Regions from separate parts of the Serratia sp. Ae19-1 genome, predicted to be linked through region 1. Evidence: predicted binding sites of a transcription regulator. Region 1 holds the regulator's gene; each other region holds the start of a gene.
What was found. The regulator CRP, encoded in region 1, controls carbon source genes, mostly activating them, when cyclic AMP is high. The targets are predictions, from matches to a motif close to ATGTGANNNNNNTCACAT.

Region 2: yrbN (protein YrbN) is a predicted target of CRP. The motif match lies at 5,754-5,771, and genes of this name have one in related genera.
Region 3: mlc (sugar metabolism global transcriptional regulator Mlc) is a predicted target of CRP. The motif match lies at 5,594-5,611, and genes of this name have one in related genera.

What each region holds. Positions count from the first base shown of each region.
Region 1 covers NZ_JBCHWD010000002.1:948,578-956,294, forward strand. Annotated here, with positions in the region: gene AAIE04_RS09745 (helicase HerA-like domain-containing protein) at 1-843, shown strand, start outside; gene AAIE04_RS09750 (aminodeoxychorismate synthase component II) at 916-1,491, shown strand; gene argD (bifunctional acetylornithine/succinyldiaminopimelate transaminase) at 1,623-2,840, shown strand; gene AAIE04_RS09760 (YccS/YhfK family putative transporter) at 2,881-4,959, opposite strand; gene crp (cAMP-activated global transcriptional regulator CRP) at 5,009-5,641, opposite strand; gene AAIE04_RS09770 (OsmC family protein) at 6,024-6,431, shown strand; gene AAIE04_RS09775 (phosphoribulokinase) at 6,470-7,339, opposite strand; gene AAIE04_RS09780 (YheU family protein) at 7,491-7,717, opposite strand, start outside.
Region 2 covers NZ_JBCHWD010000010.1:59,550-67,266, reverse strand. Annotated here, with positions in the region: gene infB (translation initiation factor IF-2) at 1-455, shown strand, start outside; gene rbfA (30S ribosome-binding factor RbfA) at 526-936, shown strand; gene truB (tRNA pseudouridine(55) synthase TruB) at 936-1,880, shown strand; gene rpsO (30S ribosomal protein S15) at 2,005-2,274, shown strand; gene pnp (polyribonucleotide nucleotidyltransferase) at 2,531-4,648, shown strand; gene nlpI (lipoprotein NlpI) at 4,777-5,661, shown strand; gene yrbN (protein YrbN) at 5,778-5,858, shown strand; gene AAIE04_RS22630 (DEAD/DEAH family ATP-dependent RNA helicase) at 5,848-7,717, shown strand, end outside.
Region 3 covers NZ_JBCHWD010000004.1:484,719-492,435, forward strand. Annotated here, with positions in the region: gene osmV (osmoprotectant ABC transporter ATP-binding protein OsmV) at 1-1,086, shown strand, start outside; gene clcB (voltage-gated ClC-type chloride channel ClcB) at 1,212-2,513, shown strand; gene AAIE04_RS14985 (helix-turn-helix domain-containing protein) at 2,510-2,902, opposite strand; gene AAIE04_RS14990 (DUF2938 domain-containing protein) at 2,973-3,467, shown strand; gene bioD (dethiobiotin synthase) at 3,473-4,141, opposite strand; gene mlc (sugar metabolism global transcriptional regulator Mlc) at 4,285-5,502, opposite strand; gene AAIE04_RS15005 (LysR family transcriptional regulator) at 5,662-6,552, opposite strand; gene AAIE04_RS15010 (MFS transporter) at 6,699-7,717, shown strand, end outside.

The sequences.
Region 1 (7,717 bases):
GCGGCGGACAAGCTGATCAATCAGCCGAAGCTGTATTCGGTGTTCCTGCTATGGCTGTTGGCCGAGCTGTTTGAGCACCTGCCGGAAGTGGGCGACCCCGAACAGCCGAAGCTGGTGTTCTTCTTCGATGAAGCGCACCTGTTGTTCAACGACGCGCCGGCGGCGCTGCTGACCAAGATCGAACAGGTGGTGCGCCTGATCCGCTCCAAAGGCGTCGGCATTTACTTCGTCACCCAGAACCCGCTGGACATTCCGGACAGCGTATTGGGCCAATTGGGCAACCGCGTACAGCATGCTTTGCGCGCCTTTACCCCGCGCGATCAGAAAGCGGTGAAGACGGCGGCGCAAACCCTGCGCGCCAACCCGGCCTTCGATGCCGAAACGGCGATCACCGAGCTGGGCGTGGGGGAAGCGCTGGTGTCGTTCCTCGACGAGAAGGGCCGCCCGAACGTGGTGGAGCGGGCGATGGTGATCGCGCCGGAATCCAAGATGGGCATGCTTGGCGCGGAAGGGCTGAACAGCGCAATCAACAAGTCGCCGCTGTATGGCCGCTATGAGGATATGATCGATCGCGAGTCCGCCTACGAGAAGCTGTCGTCGGGTGGATTTGCCACCGTCGGCACCCCGCAGCAGGGGCAGCAACCGCAGGCGCAACAGCAACAACAGCAGGCGGGCGGCGGCCTGATGGACGGCCTGAACGAGCTGCTGTTCGGTTCCACCGGCCCGCGCGGCGGCAAGCGCGACGGCATCGTCCAGACCGCCGCCAAGAGCATGGCGCGCGATCTCGGCCGCCAGATCCTGCGCGGCGTGCTGGGGTCGATCACCGGCGGCCGTAAAAAGTAAGCGGAAATTATCGTCGGCAGCGGCGGGTTAAATCAGTAAACTGTGGCGGCATTTTTCTCTGCCGGACCTAACATGCTGCTGCTGATCGATAACTACGACTCCTTTACCTATAACCTTTACCAGTACTTCTGCGAATTGGGCGCCGAGGTGCTGGTGAAGCGCAACGATGAGCTGCAGCTGGCCGATATCGAGCGGCTGGCGCCGCAGCATCTGGTGATTTCCCCTGGCCCCTGTACCCCGAACGAAGCGGGTATCTCGCTGGCCGCCATTCGACATTTCGCCGACAAACTGCCGATCCTCGGCGTGTGCCTGGGGCATCAGGCGCTGGGGCAGGCGTTCGGCGCCGAGGTGGTGCGCGCCCGTGCGGTGATGCACGGCAAAACCTCGGCCATTCGTCACCTGGGCGTCGGCGTGTTTCGCGGCCTGAGCGATCCATTGACCGTGACCCGTTACCACTCGCTGGTGCTGAAAGCCGAGACGCTGCCGGACTGTTTTGAAGTGACCGCCTGGAGCGAGCGCGACGGCGTGCGCGACGAGATCATGGGCATCCGCCACCGCGCTTTGGCGTTGGAAGGCGTGCAGTTCCATCCGGAAAGCGTGCTCAGCGAGCAGGGCCATCAGCTGCTGGATAACTTCCTCAACCGTTAATCCCGATGCGTTTTTTTCGCTCGTCGGGCGTTTTGCGTTTGCGCTTGATTGGTTTTTTATGCATATTTCGTGATTATGTTTTCAATCTGACATCGAAATAGCGCTGAAAAACCTTCGGGGTGGAGCCGAAAATGACTGACAAATTCGCAGTGAGCCGCAGCACCTTTGACCAGGTTATCCTGCCTGTTTATGCACCTGCCCAGTTCGTGCCGGTGCGCGGCAAAGGCAGCCGGGTCTGGGATCAGCAGGGAAAAGAGTACATCGATTTTTCCGGCGGCATCGCGGTAACGGCGCTGGGACATTGTCACCCGGCGCTGGTCGACGCGCTCAAACGTCAGGGGGAAACCCTGTGGCATACCAGCAACGTCTTCACCAATGAACCGGCGCTGCGTCTGGCGAGTAAACTGATCGACGCCACCTTCGCCGATCGGGTGTTCTTCGCCAACTCCGGCGCGGAGGCCAACGAGGCGGCGTTCAAGCTGGCGCGCCATTACGCCATCACCCGCCACAGCCCATACAAAACCAAAATCATCGCCTTCTATAACGCGTTTCACGGCCGCACGCTGTTCACCGTTTCGGTGGGCGGGCAGGCTAAATACTCCGACGGGTTCGGGCCGAAGCCGGCCGACATTGTGCACGTGCCGTTTAACGATCTGGCGGCGGTGAAAGCGGTGATGGACGACCATACCTGCGCGGTGGTGATGGAGCCGATTCAGGGTGAGGGCGGCATTACGCCGGTCGACGCCGGCTTCCTCAAAGGCGTGCGCGAGCTGTGCGACCAACATCAGGCGCTGCTGGTGTTCGACGAAGTGCAGAGCGGCATGGGGCGCAGCGGCAAGCTGTTCGCCTATATGCATTATGGCGTGACGCCGGACATTCTCACCACCGCCAAGGCGCTGGGCGGCGGTTTCCCGGTCAGCGCCATGCTGACCACCGAAGAGATCGCGTCGGTGATGCAGGTGGGCACTCACGGCACTACCTACGGCGGCAACCCGCTGGCCTGCGCGGTGGCGGAGGCGGCGCTGGATGTGATCAATACGCCGGAGGTGTTGAGCGGCATTGAGCAGCGCCATGCGCTGTATGTGCAGGCTTTGCAGAATATCGGCGATAAATACGGTATTTTCACCGCCATTCGCGGTATGGGGTTGCTGATTGGCGCTGAGCTGACGCCGCATTATCACGGCAGAGCGCGTGACTTCCTCACCGCCGCCGCTGCGCGTGGGCTGATGATCCTCAACGCCGGGCCGAACGTGATTCGTTTTGCGCCGTCGCTGGTGGTGGAGCTGCAGGATATCGAAGCCGGCATGGCGCTGTTCGAGCTGGCGGTGCAGGACGTGATCAACGCCTGAAGCCCGTGCGGCGATTAACGGGGCGCGGCATGCCGCGCCCTTATTGATCGCGCAGTTTGCGTTTGAGCCAGATGCCGTGGTGCGGGCGCTGGCGCCAGGCCAGCGACGAAATGGTATGCATCACGCTCAGGTGCGACAGGATGCGCCGCAGATGGCGCTCCATCTCGGTGACGGGCATGTCCGGATGCAGGTCCGGCGGCTGCATGATGCCGCTGTTGTCGCTGCTCGGGCCATCGTATTCCAGCCGCTGCTGGCAGCTTTGCAGCGCGATTTCACAGGTTTGCAGATACTCTTCCGCCAGCTTCGGCGTCAGCATGTAGTGCTCGCGCGCCAGAATGGTCATGGCGTTCAGGTGCTCGACGATGAACTGGCTGTGAGTGACCCACAGCCGCATGTCAGCCAGATAGTTCGAGGCGAATCCCGGTTCCTGCATCGCCTGATTGAGCGCGGTGAACAGCGCATTGTGCGCCTGGTTGACCTGCATGCGGGCGTAGGCCAGCGAGGCGGCGTCCGGCTCGGGTTGCTTCAGCATCAGCCGCAGCGCGGCCTGATCGTTCTCCAGCGCCTGATGGGCATTTTTGCGCAGCAGCCCGCTTTGCCACTGCGGCCACAGCCAAATGGTGCCGCCGAACGCCAGCACGCAGCCGATCAGCGTATCGATCAGGCGCGGCACCAGAAAATGCGAGCCGTTCAGCGCCAGCAGCTGCAGGGTGTAAACCGCCGTGACCGTAAAGCCGATCACCGACAGCCCGTAGTTCTTGCGCGAAACCAGGTAGGCCAGCAGGGTGATCACCAGCATGATGCTCAGCGTTTCCCCTTCCGGTAACTGCAGCTGCAGCAGACCCGCCGCCAGCAACAGGCCGGCGATCGTGCCCAGCGCACGGTGCTGAATGCGCACCCGGGTGGCGTTATAGCCGTTTTGACTCACCAGCATGATGGTGAGCAGGATCCAGTAAGGCTTCGGCAGGTTGAATACCGCCCCCAGGCTGCTGCCGACCGCCAGCGTTACCCCCAGCCGCGCGGCATTGCGCAGGGCGGTGGATTTGAACGACAGGTAGCTGGCCAACGCCGGCCAAAACGGCAGGCGGTGCTGGCTGGGCATCAAATCGCGGCGGTACAGCGGGTGCTGGGTGCGCAGCAGGCGGGCGATGCGGCTGAAATGGTAGTAGCAAAACTGGCCGACCGGGTTGTCGGGATGCTGCGCCGCCATTTTTTCCAGCGCTGCCAGCTCGTGCGTCATGGAAAAGCGCTTCGAATGTTGATGGTAGAGAATATCGTGCGCCACCACGCGCAGCCGGCCGGCGATCACCTGGGCGTTGCGGCGAATGATTGCTTCGGCCTGGCTCTGCTCCATCAGCTTCTGCACTTCTTCCGGCAGATGCAGGCTGACGGTGATGTGCTCCTGCAGGTCCATCGCCACCTGAAAGGCGCGCTGCAGGCGCTTTTGATCGAGGTTGTTGGCGTGCGGCAGGAAATTAAGCTGTTGGTACAGTAGGCTGATCAGATCCATCACCTTTTGCTGGCGCACCAGCAGCGGCGGCAGCGCGGTTTGCGGGTCGGTGTGTTGGGTCAGCAGCGAATACTTGGCTTCGAAGTAGTCCGCCAGTTCCAGATAAAGCTGGCTCAACGTCTCGCGCATTGGCTGCTCTTTCCACAGTTTGAACCAGAACCAGGTGAATAAGCCGTACCAGGCGGTGCCGATGACGTACAACAACGGCGCCTGCCAGATTGGTACCGTGCCGGCCATGCTGAGAGCGAAGATGGCGGCCACCAGCGCCGCCGGCAACAGCCGGGCGTGCAGCGGGCTGATTTCGCCAGTGACGCCGAGCAACAGCGCCAGACCCAGCATCAGTGCCGGCAGCGGCAGATGCCACAGCAGGGCCTGTTGCAGCAGCAGGCTGCTGAGGGCGAACAGCGCACCGCCGACGATCAGCCGTTTAAAGAAGCGCTTATGCGGCGTGTCGAGACCGGCGATATTGCAGCAGGCGGGCACCAGAGAGAACATCAGGCCGAGCTGCAGTTGGCCGATCAGCAGGCCGAACAGCACCGGCAAGCACAACACCAGCGTTTGTCGCAGTGCGTAATTGACTTCCGGGTGGTAGATCAGACGACGCCACATGGCAGCGAGCAGATAAAAAACGGCGCAGATTGCGCCGTTTTTTCAGGGATTAACGGGTGCCGTAGACGACAATGGTTTTGCCGTGGGCGGAAATCAGATTTTGGTCTTCCAGCATTTTCAGAATACGGCCAACGGTTTCGCGCGAGCAGCCGACGATCTGGCCGATTTCCTGACGGGTGATTTTGATCTGCATGCCGTCCGGGTGAGTCATGGCGTCGGGTTGCTTCGCCAGATTCAGCAAGGTTTGCGCGATGCGGCCGGTAACGTCCAGGAAGGCGAGGTTGCCCACTTTTTCGGAAGTGACCTGCAGGCGGCTCGCCATTTGGGCGGACAGACGCATCAGGATGTCCGGGTTCACCTGGATCAGCTGGCGGAATTTCTTGTAGGAAATTTCGGCCACTTCACAGGCGGTTTTCGCGCGAACCCAGGCGCTGCGCTCCTGGCCCTCTTCGAACAATCCGAGCTCGCCGATGAAATCCCCCTGGTTGAGGTAGGACAAGATCATCTCTTTACCTTCTTCATCCTTGATCAGCACCGCGACGGAGCCTTTCACGATGTAGTAAAGCGTTTCGGCCTTTTCACCTTGGTGAATCAGCGTACTCTTCGATGGATATTTGTGGATATGGCAATGAGACAGGAACCATTCGAGAGTAGGGTCTGTTTGCGGTTTGCCGAGAACCATTCGCTGTTATCCTCTGTTGTTATCGCTGCCTTGTGTCACAGGGGTCAGAGTTCCCTGTAAAACCCGCCTGTAGCCGCTGTTATGAGCGAGGGCTACCGGCAAGTTTTGAGGCGTGTCATAAAAATACGCTGTCGCTCTAGCATATTAACTTGCCGTAAGCGCTGCAAGCTACATTCTGTTAACATACCGGTAAAGGAGCCTTTCTCTGGGCGTTTCCCTGAAATGCAGTGTCCCGGAAAGATTTATTGCGGCTCTGTTTGTAGCACAGAGTAAGGCGGGTGTCTCGTGTTGTCTCGCTTCAGCATGATTAGCATCAGGTTACGTTGCCTGTTTCTATGCGAAAGCGTACTCTGATTTTAAGAAATCAACCGGAGTGACCAGAATGCAGGCAAGAGTTAAATGGGTGGAAGGGTTAACGTTTTTGGGTGAATCGGCCTCCGGCCATCAGGTACTGATGGACGGCAACGCCGGCGATAAAGCGCCCAGCCCGATGGAGATGGTGCTGATGTCGGTAGGCGGCTGCAGCGCGATCGACGTGGTGTCCATCCTGCAAAAAGGGCGCAATGACGTGCGCGATTGCGAGGTGAAGCTGACCTCCGAGCGCCGCGAAGAAGCCCCGCGGCTGTTCACCCATATCAACCTGCACTTCATCGTCACCGGTCAGGATCTGACCGACAAGATCGTAGAGCGTGCGGTGAACCTGTCGGCGGAGAAATACTGCTCGGTGGCGCTGATGCTCAACAAAGCCGCTACGGTGACCCACAGCTTCGAGATCCGCCAGCCGGCGTAATCGAGACGGAGCGCGGCCAGCCGCCGCGCTCAACGCGCTTATTCGATCTTCTTGCCTTCCAGCAGCCGCTGCACCAGCGGCGCCATGATCAGCTCCATCGCCAACCCCATCTTGCCGCCCGGCACCACCAGCGTATTGATGTGCGAAATAAACGATCCTTGCAGCATCGCCAGCAAATAGGGGAAGTCTATCTGATCCAGCCCGCGGAAGTGGATCACCACGAAGCTTTCATCCAGTGACGGAATGGCCTTGGCGGCGAACGGGTTGGAGGTGTCCACCGTCGGCACGCGCTGGAAGTTGATGTGGGTGCGCGAGAACTGCGGCGTGATGTAGTTGATGTAGTCTTCCATCGAACGCACCACCGAATCCATTACCGCTTCGCGGGAGTGGCCGCGCTCGCCGGTATCGCGGATCAGCTTCTGGATCCATTCCAGGTTGACGATCGGCACCACGCCGACCAGCAGATCGACATGTTTGGCCACGTCATGGTGCTCGGTGACCACGCCGCCGTGCAGCCCCTCGTAGAACAGCACGTCGGTCGGCGCCGGCAGCGGCTCCCACGGGGTGAAGGTGCCCGGCACCTGATTGTATGGCACCGCTTCGTCGTAGGTGTGCAGGTACTTGCGCGAACGGCCGGTGCCGTTCTTGCCGTAGTCGATAAAGCTTTGCTGCAGCAGGCCGAAGTCGTTGGCCTCGGGGCCGAAATAGCTGATGTGTCTGCCCAGATCGCGCGCCTTGCGGATCGCCGCGTCCATCTCCGGCCGGGTATAGCGGTGGAAACTGTCGCCCTCCAGCTCGGCGGCGCGAATGTTGAGCTGCTGGAAGATTTTGCGGAACGCCACGCTGGTGGTGGTGGTGCCGGCGCCGCTGGAACCGGTCACCGCGATAACGGGATGTTTGGCAGACATGGTGGTTGTCACTCCGTGTTGAATGCGCCGGCGTCAGGGGATTATTGTGGCTCTTGTTGACGCTCTCTATGTCAGGAAAAAATGGTGCGCGCTGGTTTGCAATGCCCCATTGTTACCTGATTTTTTCCGTCAGTCATAGAACCGAGCGCCACTAAATTTCTTCCTGCCCGGCGCGGAACTGGCCGCGCGGCATGATGTTGACGCTCTCGTGCAGTTCCGACCACACCAGCACCACGTCGCCGTTTTTCAGCTGGCGGCGCACGTCCTCCACCTTCTGCTCCAGCGAGCGCTCGTGCTCGCCATAATCGGTGCCTTCGCGCAGTACAAAGGATTCGATCAGGCTATTCAGGGTATCGGTTGTCAGCTCTTGCCAGGGAA
Region 2 (7,717 bases), on a different contig from region 1:
ACGCCATCATCCTGGGCTTCAACGTGCGTGCCGACGCTTCTGCGCGCCGCGTGATCGAAGCGGAAAGCCTGGATCTGCGTTACTACTCCGTGATCTATAACCTGATCGACGAAGTGAAGCAGGCGATGAGCGGTATGCTGGCGCCGGAATACAAGCAGCAGATCATCGGCCTGGCCGAAGTGCGCGACGTGTTCAAATCGCCTAAGTTCGGCGCTATCGCCGGCTGTATGGTTACCGAAGGGACCATCAAGCGTCACAACCCAATCCGCGTACTGCGCGACAACGTGGTTATCTATGAAGGCGAGCTGGAATCCCTGCGCCGCTTCAAAGATGACGTTAACGAAGTCCGTAACGGCATGGAATGTGGTATCGGCGTTAAGAACTATAACGACGTGCGCGTCGGCGACATGATCGAAGTGTTCGAGATCATTGAGATCCAACGCACCATCGCTTAACGATTGCACATCTGCTTATATCTGTTTACGGGGGGCCTTTGTGCCCCCCGATTTGTCTGGAGAATCCAAAATGGCAAAAGAATTCAGCCGCGGTCAACGCGTGGCGCAAGAGATGCAGAAAGAGATTGCGATCATTCTGCAGCGTGAAGTGAAAGATCCGCGCGTCGGCATGGCGACCGTTTCCGGCGTGGAAGTGTCCCGTGATCTGGCGTACGCCAAGGTTTACGTCACCTTCCTGAACGTGCTGACCGAGAACCACGATCCGGATCTGGTCAACAACGGCATCAAAGCGTTGCAAGACGCTTCCGGTTACATCCGCACCCTGCTGGGCAAAGCGATGCGCCTGCGCGTGGTGCCGGAGCTGACCTTCGCCTACGATAACTCCCTGGTGGAAGGCATGCGCATGTCCAACCTGGTGACCAACGTGGTGAAGAACGACGCCGAGCGCCGTTCCGCCTCAGGCGATGACAAGGAGGACTGATGAGTCGCCCTCGTCGCCGCGGCCGTGATATCCACGGCGTGCTGTTGCTGGACAAGCCGCAGGGTTTGTCGTCCAACGATGCGCTGCAAAAAGTAAAGCGCCTGTACAACGCCAACCGGGCGGGTCACACCGGCGCGCTCGATCCGCTGGCGACCGGCATGCTGCCTATCTGCCTGGGTGAAGCGACCAAGTTTTCGCAATATCTGCTCGATTCCGACAAGCGCTATCGGGTGATCGCCAAGCTGGGGCAGCGTACCGATACCTCGGACGCCGACGGTCAGATCGTGCAGGAGCGCCCGGTGAACTTCACCCAGGCGCAGCTCGACGCGGCGCTGGACACCTTCCGCGGCGACATCCAGCAGGTGCCGTCGATGTATTCGGCGCTGAAATACCAAGGCAAGAAACTCTACGAGTATGCGCGCCAGGGGATTGAAGTGCCGCGCGAAGCGCGCAGCATCACGGTGTACGAGCTGCAGTTTATCCGCTGGGAAGGGGATGAGCTGGAGCTGGAGATCCACTGCTCGAAAGGCACTTACATCCGCACCATCACCGACGATCTCGGCGAGCTGCTGGGCTGCGGCGCGCACGTGATCTATCTGCGTCGCCTGCAGGTGGCGACTTACCCGATCGCGCGCATGGTGACGCTGGAACAGCTGAACGCCTTGCTGGCGCAGGCGCAGGAACAAGCGATCGCCCCCGGCGAGCTGCTCGATCCGCTGCTGATGCCGATGGACAGCCCGGTTGAGAACTATCCGGAAGTGAATTTGCTGCCGGTGGTGGCGGGCTACGTCAAGCAGGGGCAGCCGGTGCAGGTGGCCGGTGCGCCGGCCTCCGGTATGGTGCGTATCACCGAGGGTGAAGAGCGGAAATTCATCGGCGTTGGCGACATCGCCGAGGATGGTCGCGTGGCGCCGCGCCGCCTGGTGGTCGAACATTTCGACTGACGGCGGGGCACTGCGTCGCCTTGCGATCGCACTGCGCTAAGAGTAGAATGGCGCAGCTTATGCATCGGGTTGCTGAATTAGAGATCGGCGCCTGTTTTTATTATCTATAATCTGGAGTATTACAATGTCTCTAAGTGTTGAAGCTAAAGCTCAAATCGTAGCTGATTTCGGTCGTGGTACTAACGACAGCGGTTCTACCGAAGTTCAGGTTGCCCTGCTGACTGCGCAGATCAACCATCTGCAAGGCCACTTCTCCGAGCACAAAAAAGATCACCACAGCCGTCGTGGTCTGCTGCGTATGGTTTCTCAGCGTCGTAAGCTGCTGGACTACCTGAAGCGTAAAGATGTAGCACGTTACACCAGCCTGATCGAGCGTCTGGGTCTGCGTCGCTAATCTAGCAAGTTTCAGTGGAAAGGGGCCTATTTTGGCCCCTTTCTTCTAGGAAGCATAAGCAAATCAGGTTAATGTATTACTGATGTTTCCAAACAGGTTCTTCCGTTACAGAGGTTCGCGCGGCTAATGAGAGGCTTTATCTCCCGCCTGAGATAAGGATTGTCATTAGTCGCGAGGATGTAGTGAGAAGGCAAATCGAGTCACAGGCGTGTCGAGTCGTCAATGCGATTGCGCGCCGCTAATCAAGGATATAATTTTGCTGACACCGATCATTCGCAAATTCCAGTATGGCCAGCATACCGTCACCATCGAAACCGGTATGATGGCTCGTCAGGCCACTGCCGCCGTTATGGTGAGCATGGATGACACCGCCGTCTTCGTTACCGTTGTTGGCCAGAAGAAAGCCAAGCCGGGTCAGAGCTTCTTCCCGCTGACCGTTAACTACCAAGAGCGTACCTACGCCGCCGGCCGTATCCCGGGCAGCTTCTTCCGTCGCGAAGGCCGTCCGAGCGAAGGCGAGACCCTGACTTCCCGTCTGATTGACCGTCCGATCCGTCCACTGTTCCCGGACAACTTCCTGAACGAAGTTCAGGTGATCGCGACCGTGGTTTCCGTTAACCCGCAGGTGAACCCGGACATCGTTGCGATGATCGGTGCCTCTGCCGCCCTGAGCCTGTCCGGTATTCCGTTCAACGGCCCAATCGGCGCAGCGCGCGTAGGTTACATCAACGATCAGTACGTGCTGAACCCGACGACCGACGAGCTGAAAGAAAGCCGTCTGGACCTGGTGGTTGCCGGTACTGCCGGTGCGGTGCTGATGGTTGAATCCGAAGCGGACGTGCTGAGCGAAGATCAGATGCTGGGCGCCGTGGTATTCGGCCACGACCAGCAGCAAGTGGTTATCGAGAACATCAACGCTCTGGTTGCCGAAGCCGGCAAACCGAAGTGGGATTGGCAGGCGCCAGCGGTCAACGAAGCGCTGCACGCGCGCGTGGCTGAACTGGCCGAAGCTCGCCTGGGCGACGCTTACCACATCACCGAAAAACAAGAGCGTTACGCTCAGGTTGACGCGATCAAAGACAGCGTAGTTGAAACCCTGCTGGCGCAGGACGAAACGCTGGACGCCGGCGAAATCCAGGACATCCTGGGCAACGTCGAGAAGAACGTGGTGCGCAGCCGCGTACTGCGTGGCGAGCCGCGTATCGACGGCCGTGAAAAAGACATGATCCGTGGCCTGGACGTGCGCACCGGCGTACTGCCGCGCACCCACGGTTCCGCGCTGTTCACCCGTGGCGAAACTCAGGCGCTGGTTACCGCGACCCTGGGCACCGCGCGCGACGCCCAGAACCTGGACGAGCTGATGGGCGAGAAGACCGACAGCTTCCTGTTCCACTACAACTTCCCTCCGTACTCCGTAGGCGAAACCGGCATGGTCGGTTCTCCTAAGCGTCGTGAAATCGGTCACGGTCGCCTGGCGAAACGCGGCGTATTGGCTATGATGCCTAAACCGGAAGATTTCCCGTACACGGTTCGCGTGGTGTCTGAAATCACCGAATCCAACGGTTCTTCTTCCATGGCTTCCGTGTGCGGCGCGTCTCTGGCGCTGATGGACGCCGGTGTGCCAATCAAGGCCGCCGTTGCGGGTATCGCGATGGGCCTGGTGAAAGAAGCCGATAACTTTGTGGTTCTGTCCGACATTCTGGGTGACGAAGATCACCTGGGCGACATGGACTTCAAAGTGGCCGGTAGCCGCGACGGTATCACCGCGCTGCAGATGGACATCAAAATCGAAGGCATCACCCGCGAAATCATGCAGGTGGCTCTGAACCAGGCCAAGGGCGCGCGTCTGCACATCCTGGGCGTAATGGAACAGGCTATCAGCACCCCGCGCGGCGATATCTCCGAATTCGCACCGCGTATTCATACTATCCGCATCAACCCGGATAAGATTAAAGACGTGATCGGTAAGGGCGGTTCCGTTATCCGCGCGCTGACCGAAGAGACTGGCACTACCATCGAAATTGAAGATGATGGTACAGTTAAAATCGCAGCGACCGACGGTGAGAAGGCGAAATTCGCTATCCGTCGTATCGAAGAGATCACGGCAGAGATCGAAGTGGGCCGTATTTACCAGGGTAAAGTGACCCGTATCGTTGATTTCGGCGCGTTCGTCGCTATCGGCGGTGGTAAAGAAGGTCTGGTGCACATTTCTCAGATCGCCGACAAGCGCGTCGAGAAAGTGACCGACTATCTGCAGATGGGTCAGGAAGTGCCGGTTAAGGTACTGGAAGTTGACCGTCAGGGCCGCGTGCGTCTGAGCATCAAAGAAGCGATGGCGCCGGAAGCAGGTTCACCTGCGCCTGAAGCAGAATAACTGTATAGATAGTTTTACAGCTCCCCGCCATGGGGTTGGGAGCTGTTCGTATCGCGCGGGTAGGATGCCCGCGTTTTAGCAAACGGAGGACAGGACGTTCATCCAATGTTTGTCTTCGGGAGTGGGAAATGAAGCCTTTCTTGCGCTGGTGTTACGTTGCGACAGCACTCATGCTGGCAGGATGCAGCAACCATGATTGGCGTAAAGACGAAGTTTTGGCAATCCCGTTGCAGCCAACGTTGCAGCAGGAAGTGATCCTGGCGCGCATGGAACAAATTCTTGCCAGCCGGGCACTGACGGATGACGAACGCGCACAGCTTTTATATGAGCGCGGTGTGCTGTATGATAGCCTCGGGTTACGTGCATTAGCGCGCAATGATTTCTCGCAGGCGCTGGCGATACGTCCCGACATGCCGGAAGTTTTCAACTACCTGGGCATTTACTTAACGCAGGCAGGCAATTTTGATGCTGCCTATGAAGCGTTTGATTCTGTACTAGAGCTTGATCCAACTTACAATTACGCGCGTTTAAACCGGGGCATCGCACTGTATTATGGCGGCCGCTTCCCGTTGGCGCAGGATGATCTGCAGGCGTTTTATCAAGACGACCCAAACGATCCCTTCCGTTCGTTATGGCTGTATCTGGTGGAGCGAGAAATCGATCCCAAGAAGGCCGAGGTAGCGCTTCAGCAGCGCTATGACAAAGCGGACAGAGGGCAATGGGGATGGAATATTGTCGAATTCTACCTGGGCAAGATCAGCGAAAAAACGCTGATGGAACGCCTCAAGGCAGATGCAACGGATAACACTTCGCTCGCTGAGCATCTCAGTGAAACTGACTTCTATTTGGGTAAACACTACCTGAGTCTGGGGGACAAGGACACCGCTTCGGCGCTGTTCAAACTGACGGTGTCTAACAACGTTCACAACTTCGTTGAGCACCGCTATGCATTGTTGGAATTGGCGCTTTTGGGCCAAGAGCAAGACGACCTATCGGAATCGGACCAGCAATAGCTGACGAACACCTATCAGCCTGATGGACATTGGTTTTTAACCAAAGTTATCGCCTTAACGGGCGAGGGCTTTTTTGTTCGTTTTATAATCTAATTTGAGCCGGTTCACACTTTTCAATGAAAATGACTGAAAATTTTCTCGACGAGTTATGTAGACTGGCTGCCATTATTAATGAGGCACGTGTACATGACGACTGAGTTTGAAACCTCTTTTGCTGATCTGGGGCTGTCTGCTCCAATCATTTCCGCCCTGAACGATCTGGGCTATGAAAAACCATCTCCGATCCAGGCTGAGTGTATTCCTCACCTGTTGAACGGCCGCGACGTGCTGGGCATGGCACAGACCGGTAGTGGTAAAACTGCAGCGTTCTCGCTGCCGCTGCTGCACAACCTGCAGGCAGACCTGAAAGCACCTCAGATCCTGGTGCTGGCACCGACCCGCGAACTGGCGGTTCAGGTTGCTGAAGCGATGACCGATTTCTCCAAACACATGAACGGCGTCAACGTGGTAGCCCTGTACGGCGGCCAGCGTTACGACGTGCAGCTGCGCGCTCTGCGCCAGGGCCCGCAAATCGTTGTGGGTACCCCAGGCCGTCTGCTGGACCACCTGAAGCGCGGCACCCTGAACCTCTCTAACCTGAGCGGCCTGGTGCTGGATGAAGCCGACGAAATGCTGCGCATGGGCTTTATCGAAGACGTAGAAACCATCATGGCTGAGATCCCGGCTGAACATCAGACCGCGCTGTTCTCCGCCACCATGCCGGAAGCGATCCGTCGCATCACCCGCCGCTTCATGAAAGAGCCGCAGGAAGTGCGCATCCAGTCCAGCGTGACCACCCGTCCGGACATCAGCCAGAGCTACTGGTCGGTCTACGGCATGCGTAAAAACGAAGCGCTGGTGCGTTTCCTGGAAGCCGAAGACTTTGACGCGGCGATCATCTTCGTTCGTACCAAGAACGCGACCCTGGAAGTGGCCGAAGCGCTGGAACGCAGCGGTTACAGCAGCGCCGCGCTGAACGGCGACATGAACCAGGCGCTGCGTGAGCAGACTCTGGAGCGTCTGAAAGACGGTCGTCTGGATATCCTGATCGCGACCGACGTTGCGGCCCGTGGCCTGGACGTTGAGCGCATCAGCCTGGTTGTCAACTACGACATCCCGATGGACTCCGAGTCTTACGTTCACCGTATCGGCCGTACCGGTCGTGCGGGCCGCGCCGGCCGCGCGCTGCTGTTCGTGGAAAACCGCGAACGCCGCCTGCTGCGCAACATCGAACGCACCATGAAGCTGACCATCCCTGAAGTGGAACTGCCGAACGCAGAACTGCTGGGCGAGCGTCGTCTGGCCAAGTTCGCCGCGAAAGTTCAGCAGCAGCTGGAAAGCAGCGATCTGGACCTGTACCGCGCACTGCTGACCAAACTGCAGCCGGAAGAAGAGCTGGATATGGAAACTCTGGCCGCAGCGCTGCTGAAAATGGCACAGGGCGAACGTCCGCTGATCCTGCCGCCGGATCCGGTCTTCAAGCCGCGTCAGCGCCGCGAGTTCAACGACCGTGACGATCGTCGCGGTGATCGTGGCGACCGTCGTGACAGCCGTGACGGCGATCGTCCGCGTCGCGAACGTCGTGACGTTGGCGAAATGCAGCTGTACCGCATCGAAGTGGGCCGTGACGATGGCGTTGAAGTTCGTCACATCGTTGGCGCTATCGCTAACGAAGGCGACATCAGCAGCCGTTACATCGGTAACATCAAGCTGTTCGCTTCCCACTCCACCATCGAGCTGCCAAAAGGCATGCCGGGCGAGATCCTGAATCACTTCACTCGCACTCGCATCCTGAACAAGCCGATGAACATGCAGCTGCTGGGCGATGCACAGCCGTTCGAACGTCGCGAGCGTCGTGACGGTGGCAACGGTGGCGAGCGTCGCGGCAACGGTCGTCCGTTCAACGGTGAACGTCGCGAAGGCGGCCCACGTCGCTCCTTCGGTGAACGTCGTGAAGGCGGTAACGGCGGCGAGCGTCGTGGCGGTAACTACAACCGCGACGGCAAGCCGGCGCCAC
Region 3 (7,717 bases), on a different contig from region 1:
TTCAACGCCGTCGACAACATCAATCTGGACGTGCCGGAAGGCGAAATCTGCGTGCTGCTCGGCCCTTCCGGCTGCGGTAAAACCACCACGCTGAAGATGATCAACCGCCTGATCGAACCTACCGCCGGCGCCATTCTGGTCAATGGCGAAGACACCAGCACGCTGGATACCGTCAGCCTGCGCCGCAAAATCGGCTACGTCATCCAGCAGATCGGTTTGTTTCCCAACATGACCATCGAGGAAAACATCACCGTGGTACCGCGCATGCTGGGCTGGGACAAGAAACGCTGCCACGATCGCGCCGAGGAGCTGATGAGCATGGTGGCGCTGGATCCGAAGCGCTTTTTGCACCGCTACCCGAAAGAGATGTCGGGCGGGCAGCAGCAGCGCATCGGCGTGATCCGCGCGCTGGCAGCCGATCCGCCGGTGCTGCTGATGGATGAACCCTTCGGCGCGGTGGATCCGATCAACCGCGAAACCATCCAGAACGAGTTTCTCGACATGCAGCGCCAGCTGAAAAAGACCGTGATGCTGGTGAGCCACGACATCGATGAGGCGCTGAAACTTGGCGATCGCATCGCGGTGTTCCGCCAGGGCAAGATCGTGCAGAACGCCAGCGCCGATGAGCTGTTGGCGCGGCCGGCGAACGAATTCGTCGCCTCCTTTGTCGGCCAGGATCGTACGCTGAAGCGCCTGCTGCTGGTACAGGCTGGCGACGTGGCCGATCAACAGGAAACGGTGACGGTGCGCCGGGAAACGCCGCTGGCGGAGGCGTTCGGGCTGATGGACGATATCGACGCCCGCTCGGTGACGGTGGTCGACGCCGACGGCAAACCGTTGGGCTATGTCAAACGCCGCGAGGCGCGCGGCGCGCCGGGCGTCTGCGCCGACAGCCTGCACCGTTTTCGCGTCACCGCCAGAGCGGAGGAAAACCTGCGCGTGGTGCTGTCGAAGCTGTACGAGCACAACACCTCCTGGATGCCGATCGTCGATGAAGACGGCCGCTACAGCGGCGAAATCTCGCAGGATTACATCGCCGACTACCTCAGCTCCGGCCGTACGCGCCGGGTGCTGACCCCGCAGTAATCCGCGCCGGGGCGACCGCCGCCCCGCCCATGCCGCAGTTTGATAAAGATTCACTGGTCATCGGCCGGAGCGCCAAGCACAATGCGCTGATGACCCTTTGATTTTTCTCACGACGCCGCCCACGCATGAAAAGATTGGTCCACTTGCACCACTATCGCGCCCTGCTGCGCAGCCTGTTTATCGCCGTGTTTATCGGCGTCGCCGCCGCCCTGGCGGTGTGGCTGTTTCACCGTTCGATGATTGGCCTCGAGTGGCTGTTGCTCGGCAATGCCGACGGCAGCCTTGTGGCCGCCGCCGCCGCGCTGCCGGGCTGGCGGCGCGCGCTGACCCCGGCGCTGGGCGGGCTGGCGGCGGGCCTGCTGCTGTATATCCACCAGCGCTACCGTCACCAGCGCCCGGCGGCGCCCACCGACTATATGGAAGCGATAGAGACCGGCAACGGCAAGCTGGACACCGGCGCCAGCCTGGTGAAATGCCTGGCGTCGCTGCTGGTGGTGTCGAGCGGCAGCGCCATCGGCCGCGAAGGCGCGATGATCCTGCTGGCGGCGCTGGTGGGCTCGCTGTTCGCCCAGCGCTTTACACACGAGAAAGAGTGGAAACTGTGGGTGGCCTGCGCCGCCGCCGCCGGGATGGCCAGCGCCTACCATGCGCCGCTGGCGGGCAGCCTGTTTATCGCCGAGATCCTGTTCGGCACCCTGATGCTGGCCTCGCTCGGGCCAGTGGTGATCGCCGCGGTGAGCGCGCTGCTGATGACCAACCTGCTCAACGGCGGCCAGGCGCCGCTCTATCTGGTGACGCCGCTCGCCGCCCCCTTGCCGACGCAATACCTGCTGATGGCGCTGGTCGGCGTGGTGGCCGGCGCCGGCGGGCCGCTGTTTTTATGGCTGATGACCGCCACCGGCCGCGCCTTCCGATCGCTGCGCCTGAAACCGCCGTTGCAGCTGGCGCTGGGTGGCCTGATCGTCGGGCTGCTTTCGCTGCTGTTCCCGCAGGTGTGGGGCAATGGCTATAGCGTGGTGCAGGCGCTGTTGATCGCGCCGCCAGGGGTGTTGCTGCTGGGCGCGATCCTGGTGTGCAAACTGCTGGCGATCCTCGCCAGCAGCGGTTCAGGCGCGCCCGGCGGGGTCTTCACCCCGACGCTGTTCGTCGGCGCCGCGCTCGGTTCGATGATCGGCCAGCTGTTCGGCCTGTGGCCGGGCATGGATGCGGCGGTGCCGCTGCTGCTGGCGCTGACCGGCATGGCCACCCTGCTGGCCGCCACCACCCATGCGCCGATCATGGCGGCGCTGATGGTGTTTGAAATGACCGGCGAATACGCGCTGCTGCCCGGCATTTTGCTGGCCTGCGTGATCGCCACCACCGTGTCGCGCGGTCTGCGGCCGGTATCGGTCTACCACACCGCGCCGCCGCCCAAACGCGAGGCTTAAAACTCGCCCTGCTGCAGCAACTTCCTGAACTGCGGGCACTGCAGGTGCTCCGGTTCAGGGCAATCGACCATGTGCTGCAAACCGGCGCGCACCTGCCCCAAACGCCGCAGGGTGCGATCCAGTTCTTCAATCCGCGCCGCCAGCAGCCGGCGATCGAGGGCGATGCGTCCCCGCTCGTCAAACAGCGAGGCGATCTCATCCAGCGTAAATCCCGCCAACCGCCCGAGAGCGATCAGCTTCAGTTGATCCAGCACACCGGCGGCATATTGGCGGCGTAAACCGTTGCGGCCTATCGACGCGATCAGCCCCTTTTTCTCGTAATGCCGCAGTGCCGAGGGCGCGATGCCGCTCAAACGCGCCACCTCGCCAATATCCAGTTCTTTTTCCATTGACTTGAAGTCGACTTTAAGTTGCACACTGTGCGCACATTACACCATGAGTGACTTTAAGGACACGAAAATGACGACAGAAATTTTACTGATGATTGTGCTGACCGGAGTGGGCGCCACGCTGTGCACCGACCTGTGGGCCATCGTGCAAAAGCGCGTGCTGGGCATCCCGCCCCTTAACTACGCGCTGGTTGGCCGCTGGTTTATCGGCCTGTTCGACGGCCGGTTTTATCACGCGCCGATCATGGCGTCGCCGGTGCGGCGAGGAGAAAAAGCGACAGGATGGTTGCTGCACTATGCGATCGGCGTAGCCTTCGCCTTTATCCCGCTCGGTTTGGCGGGCATCGGTTGGTACGCCGCACCGGCGCCGCTGGTCGCACTGTTGAGCGGCTGGCTGAGCCTGGCGGCGCCTTTCTTCGTGATGCAGCCGGCGCTGGGCTTTGGCGTGGCGGCGGCGAATACCCCCAACCCGACGCGTAGCCGCATCATCAGCCTGCTGGTGCATACGGTGTACGGCCTGGGGCTGTTTGTCTCCGCCCGTCTGTTGGCCCCTTTGCTGGCCTGACCGCGCTAGCGCAGCAGCGTGGAGATGTCGAGATAGTGCGCCAGTTCGCGCTGTTCCGCGCGCGGCAGATACGGGATCTCACCCAGCAGCGGCGCAGGTATGCGCTGCTGCAGCGCCGCGATGGTTTCGGCATAGTGCGCCAGCCCCGGATTGATGCGGTTGGCCACCCAGCCCAACAACGGCAGGCCGTCGTTGATGATCGACTGAGCGGTCAACAACGCATGGCTGACGCAGCCCAGTTTGATGCCCACTACCAGCACCACCGGCAGTTGCTCCTGCACCACCCACTCGGCGTAAGGCCGCAGATCGTTCATCAGCACCCGCCAGCCGCCGCTGCCCTCCACCACTACCGTATCGGCTTTGGCCGACAGATCCCGCAGGCCGCTGCTCATCACGCCGTAGTTGATGTCCTCGCTCGCATGGGCGTGAAACACCTCATCCAGACAGGTGATGGGATTGATCTCCTCGTAAGACAGCGGCAGGCTGGAGGATGCCTGCAATACCAAAGCGTCTTTATTGCGGATGCCCTCGCTGGTTTCCTGGCAACGTGCGGCGATCGGCTTATAGCCGGCCACCGAACGGCCGTTGGCGGCCAGCGCCTGCATCAACCCGCGTGAAACCACGGTTTTACCGACGTCGGTATCCGTGCCTGTAACAAATAAACGCTTCAACATGAATAAAATGCCCCGGAATGCCCCGTTAACAATGTGTCGCCGCATCGGCGGCGAGGAAGTCTATCGGAAAAATTCTAGGGGATGCTGCCGCGTAGGGGCTTGAGGTAGCTCAATCTTTTGCGGATTAATAAGATGTTCTGAAGTTAGCCTTGCAGCAACTGCACCAGCAATGAACCGTTATACAGCGCCTCTTTCACCAGCGCCGCGCCGGGCATGGTGCCCTGATTGAAGAACTGCGTGGATTCGACCTTGACCTGCTCGCTGTAGGCCGGCAGCGCCTGCTGCCGAATGCAGGAGGCGATGGCCGGATGCAGGATCTCCGCCGCGCGGTTGAGCGGCGATCCTACCAGGATCTTCTCCGGATTGAACAGGTTGACCATGATCGCCAGAATGCGCCCCACGCTGTGGCCGACGCCGAGGATGATGTCCCGCGCCAGCTGATCGCCCGCCAGCGCCGCGTCGCACAGCGATTCGACGGTCAACGGCGCGCCGTGCAGGCTGGAACTCATCGAGCCGCTCAGCCGCTGCTGGGCGATCTCCAGCATGTTCTCGATGCTGGCCACGGTCTCGAGACAACCGTGGTTGCCGCAGTAGCAGCGCTTGCCGTAAGGATCGACCTGGGTGTGGCCAATCTCCACCACGCTGTGGCTGCCGGCGTGCAGCACATGGCCGCCGGTGATCACCCCGGCGCCGACGTTGTGGTCGATCACCACCTGAATCACGTTCTGGCTGCCGCGCGAAGCGCCGTACAGCGCCTCGGCCATGGTCCAGGCGCTGATGTCGTGCTGCAGGTAAACCGGCAGGCCGGTGCGGGTTTCCAGCGCCGGGCCGAGCGGCATCTCCAGCACGTCGTAAAACGGCATGCGGTGTACCACGCCGGACTGCACGTCGATCATGCCCGGCAGCGTGATGGCGATCGCCGTCAGCCGTTCCAGTTTGCTTTGGTGGCGGATAAAGAACTGATCGACTTCGGTCAGGATGCGTTTCAGCAGCGGTTCGGGGTGTTCGGCAGCGAGCGGCAGCTGTTCCTCCACCACCAGTTTGCTGCTGAGATCGCGCAGCGCCAGCGTGATGCTGCCACGGCTGATGCGGGCGGAAAGGTAGTGCCAGGCTTCGGTGTCCAGCACCAACCCCACCGCCGGCCGCCCCCGGCTGCCGATCTCCTGGTACTCAGTTTCCTTGACCAGATGGGCTTCCAGCAGCTCGCGCACGATCTTGGTGATGCTGGCGGGCGCCAGCTGCGCGCGTTTTGACAGTTCGATGCGCGAAATCGGGCCCAGCTGATCGATTAGCCGATAAACCGCCCCCGCATTGGTCTGCTTGATTTGATCAATATGCCCAGGCTGCCCAACCGCAATCACAAACCTGCTCCTACTATTTTTCGCGCTTCTAAATAAAGACTAGGGGTTATGGTGGGGCTTTTGTCATACAGCGTCAACTATTTGATTCGTTATGTGATTTGCTGCACAAATTCCTCGCAATTTCAGCGTGAATTGAATTTTATTTGCCCAATCTCAACGTCATTTCAGCATCAACGCCATCAGCGACTGCGCCGCCGCGGTCAGCGGCCGCCGGCGATGATGAACCAGCCACACTTCGGTGGTGGCGTCCGGCTCCGCCAGCGGCAAATAGCGCACGCCGTCCACCCGCACCCGGGCGAAAGAAGCCGGCAGAATCGATACCCCCAACCCGGCGGAGACCAGACCGATGATGGTCATCGCTTCTCCCACTTCCTGGGTGATATACGGGGTGATACCGGCCTTGCTCAGCAGCAGCAGAATTTCGTCGTACAGCGCGGTGCCCACTTCACGCGAGAAAAATACGAACGGCTCCTGCGCCAGATGTTGAAAACGCAGCGCGCCGCCGGGCGTTTCCGCCAGCGGATGCCCTTCCGGCACTACCGCCACCAGCGGTTCGCGCAGCAGCAGCTGATAGTGCAGCGCTTCCGGCAGCCGCGTGTTGCGCATCACCCCCAGATCCAGTTCACCGTTCAGCAGCGGTTCGATCTGCTGCTTGGTGTTGATTTCGCGCATCTTGATATGTACCTGCGGAGACTGCTGGCGAAAGGCGCGCAGGCTGCGCGACACCACGCTGATAAAGGGCGCGGAGGAGGTAAACCCGATGGTCATTTCCCCCAGTTCGCCGCGATCCAGGCGCGCCGCCTTTTCCGCCGCGCGCCCGACCTGATCGAGCACCTGATAGGCTTCTTTAAGAAACATCTCCCCGGCCTGCGTCAAACTGACGTTGCGGTTGTTGCGCGCCAGCAGCCGCGCGCCGACCATCTCTTCCAGCGCCTGAATTTGCTGGCTGAGCGGCGGCTGAGAGATACGCAGCCGTTCAGCCGCGCGGCCAAAATGCAGCTCCTCGGCCACGGCGATAAAGTAACGCAGGTGTCTCAATTCGATATTCATATGTAAAACGTCTTAATTTGAATTATTAATATATTAGACAAAAAACTAGCCGCTCCCTATCATTTTGTCATCTGTAAAGTGTCTGTTATCTCCCCGAAGTTCGGTAAGGAAACGCTGTGACAACCCCTGTGCGTTCTGCGGCCGTGATGCCGTCGACGCTGGCCGCCAACGATGACGCGGCCGCTGCGCCAAAAGTAAAACGCTCCACCCTCAACAATAAACTCCCCTATATCGAACGCGGCACGCCGCAGTTTATGCGCGTAACGCTGGCGCTGTTTTCCGCCGGGCTGGCGACCTTCGCGCTGCTCTACTGCGTGCAGCCGATTCTGCCGGTGCTGTCGCAAGACTTCGGCGTATCGCCGGCGGAAAGCAGCCTGTCGCTCTCGGTCTCCACCGGCCTGCTGGCGATCGGCCTGATGTTCACCGGGCCGCTGTCCGACGCCATCGGCCGCAAGTCGGTCATGGTGGTGGCGCTGCTGCTGGCGGCGGTTTGCACGCTGATTTGCGCCTTTATGACCAGCTGGCACGGCATTTTACTGATGCGCGCGCTGATCGGCCTGTCGCTGAGCGGCGTGGCGGCGGTCGGCATGACCTATCTCAGTGAAGAGATCCATCCGAGCTTCGTCGCCTTCTCGATGGGGCTGTATATCAGCGGCAACTCGATCGGCGGCATGAGCGGCCGCCTGGTCACCGGGGTATTGACCGATTTCTTCTCCTGGCGCGTATCGCTGGGCGTCATCGGGCTGTTCGCCCTCGCCGCCGCCTGCATGTTCTGGCGCATCCTGCCCGCCTCGCGGCATTTTCGCGCCAGTTCGCTGCGCCCGCGCACCCTGCTGATCAACTTTAAACTGCATTGGCACGATAAAGGGTTGCCGCTGCTGTTCGCGGAAGGTTTCCTGCTGATGGGCAGTTTCGTCACCCTGTTCAACTACATTGGCTATCGCCTGCTGGCGGACCCTTATCACCTGAGCCAGGCGATCGTCGGCCTGCTGTCGGTGGTGTACCTCACCGGCTCCTACAGTTCGCCCAAGGCCGGTGCGCTCACCTCACGCTTCGGGCGTGGCCCGGTGCTGCTGGCGTCGATCGCAATTATGCTGATCGGGATTCTGATTACCGCGCTGCCGCAGGTGCCGGCGATCTTTATCGGCATGATGCTGTTCACCGC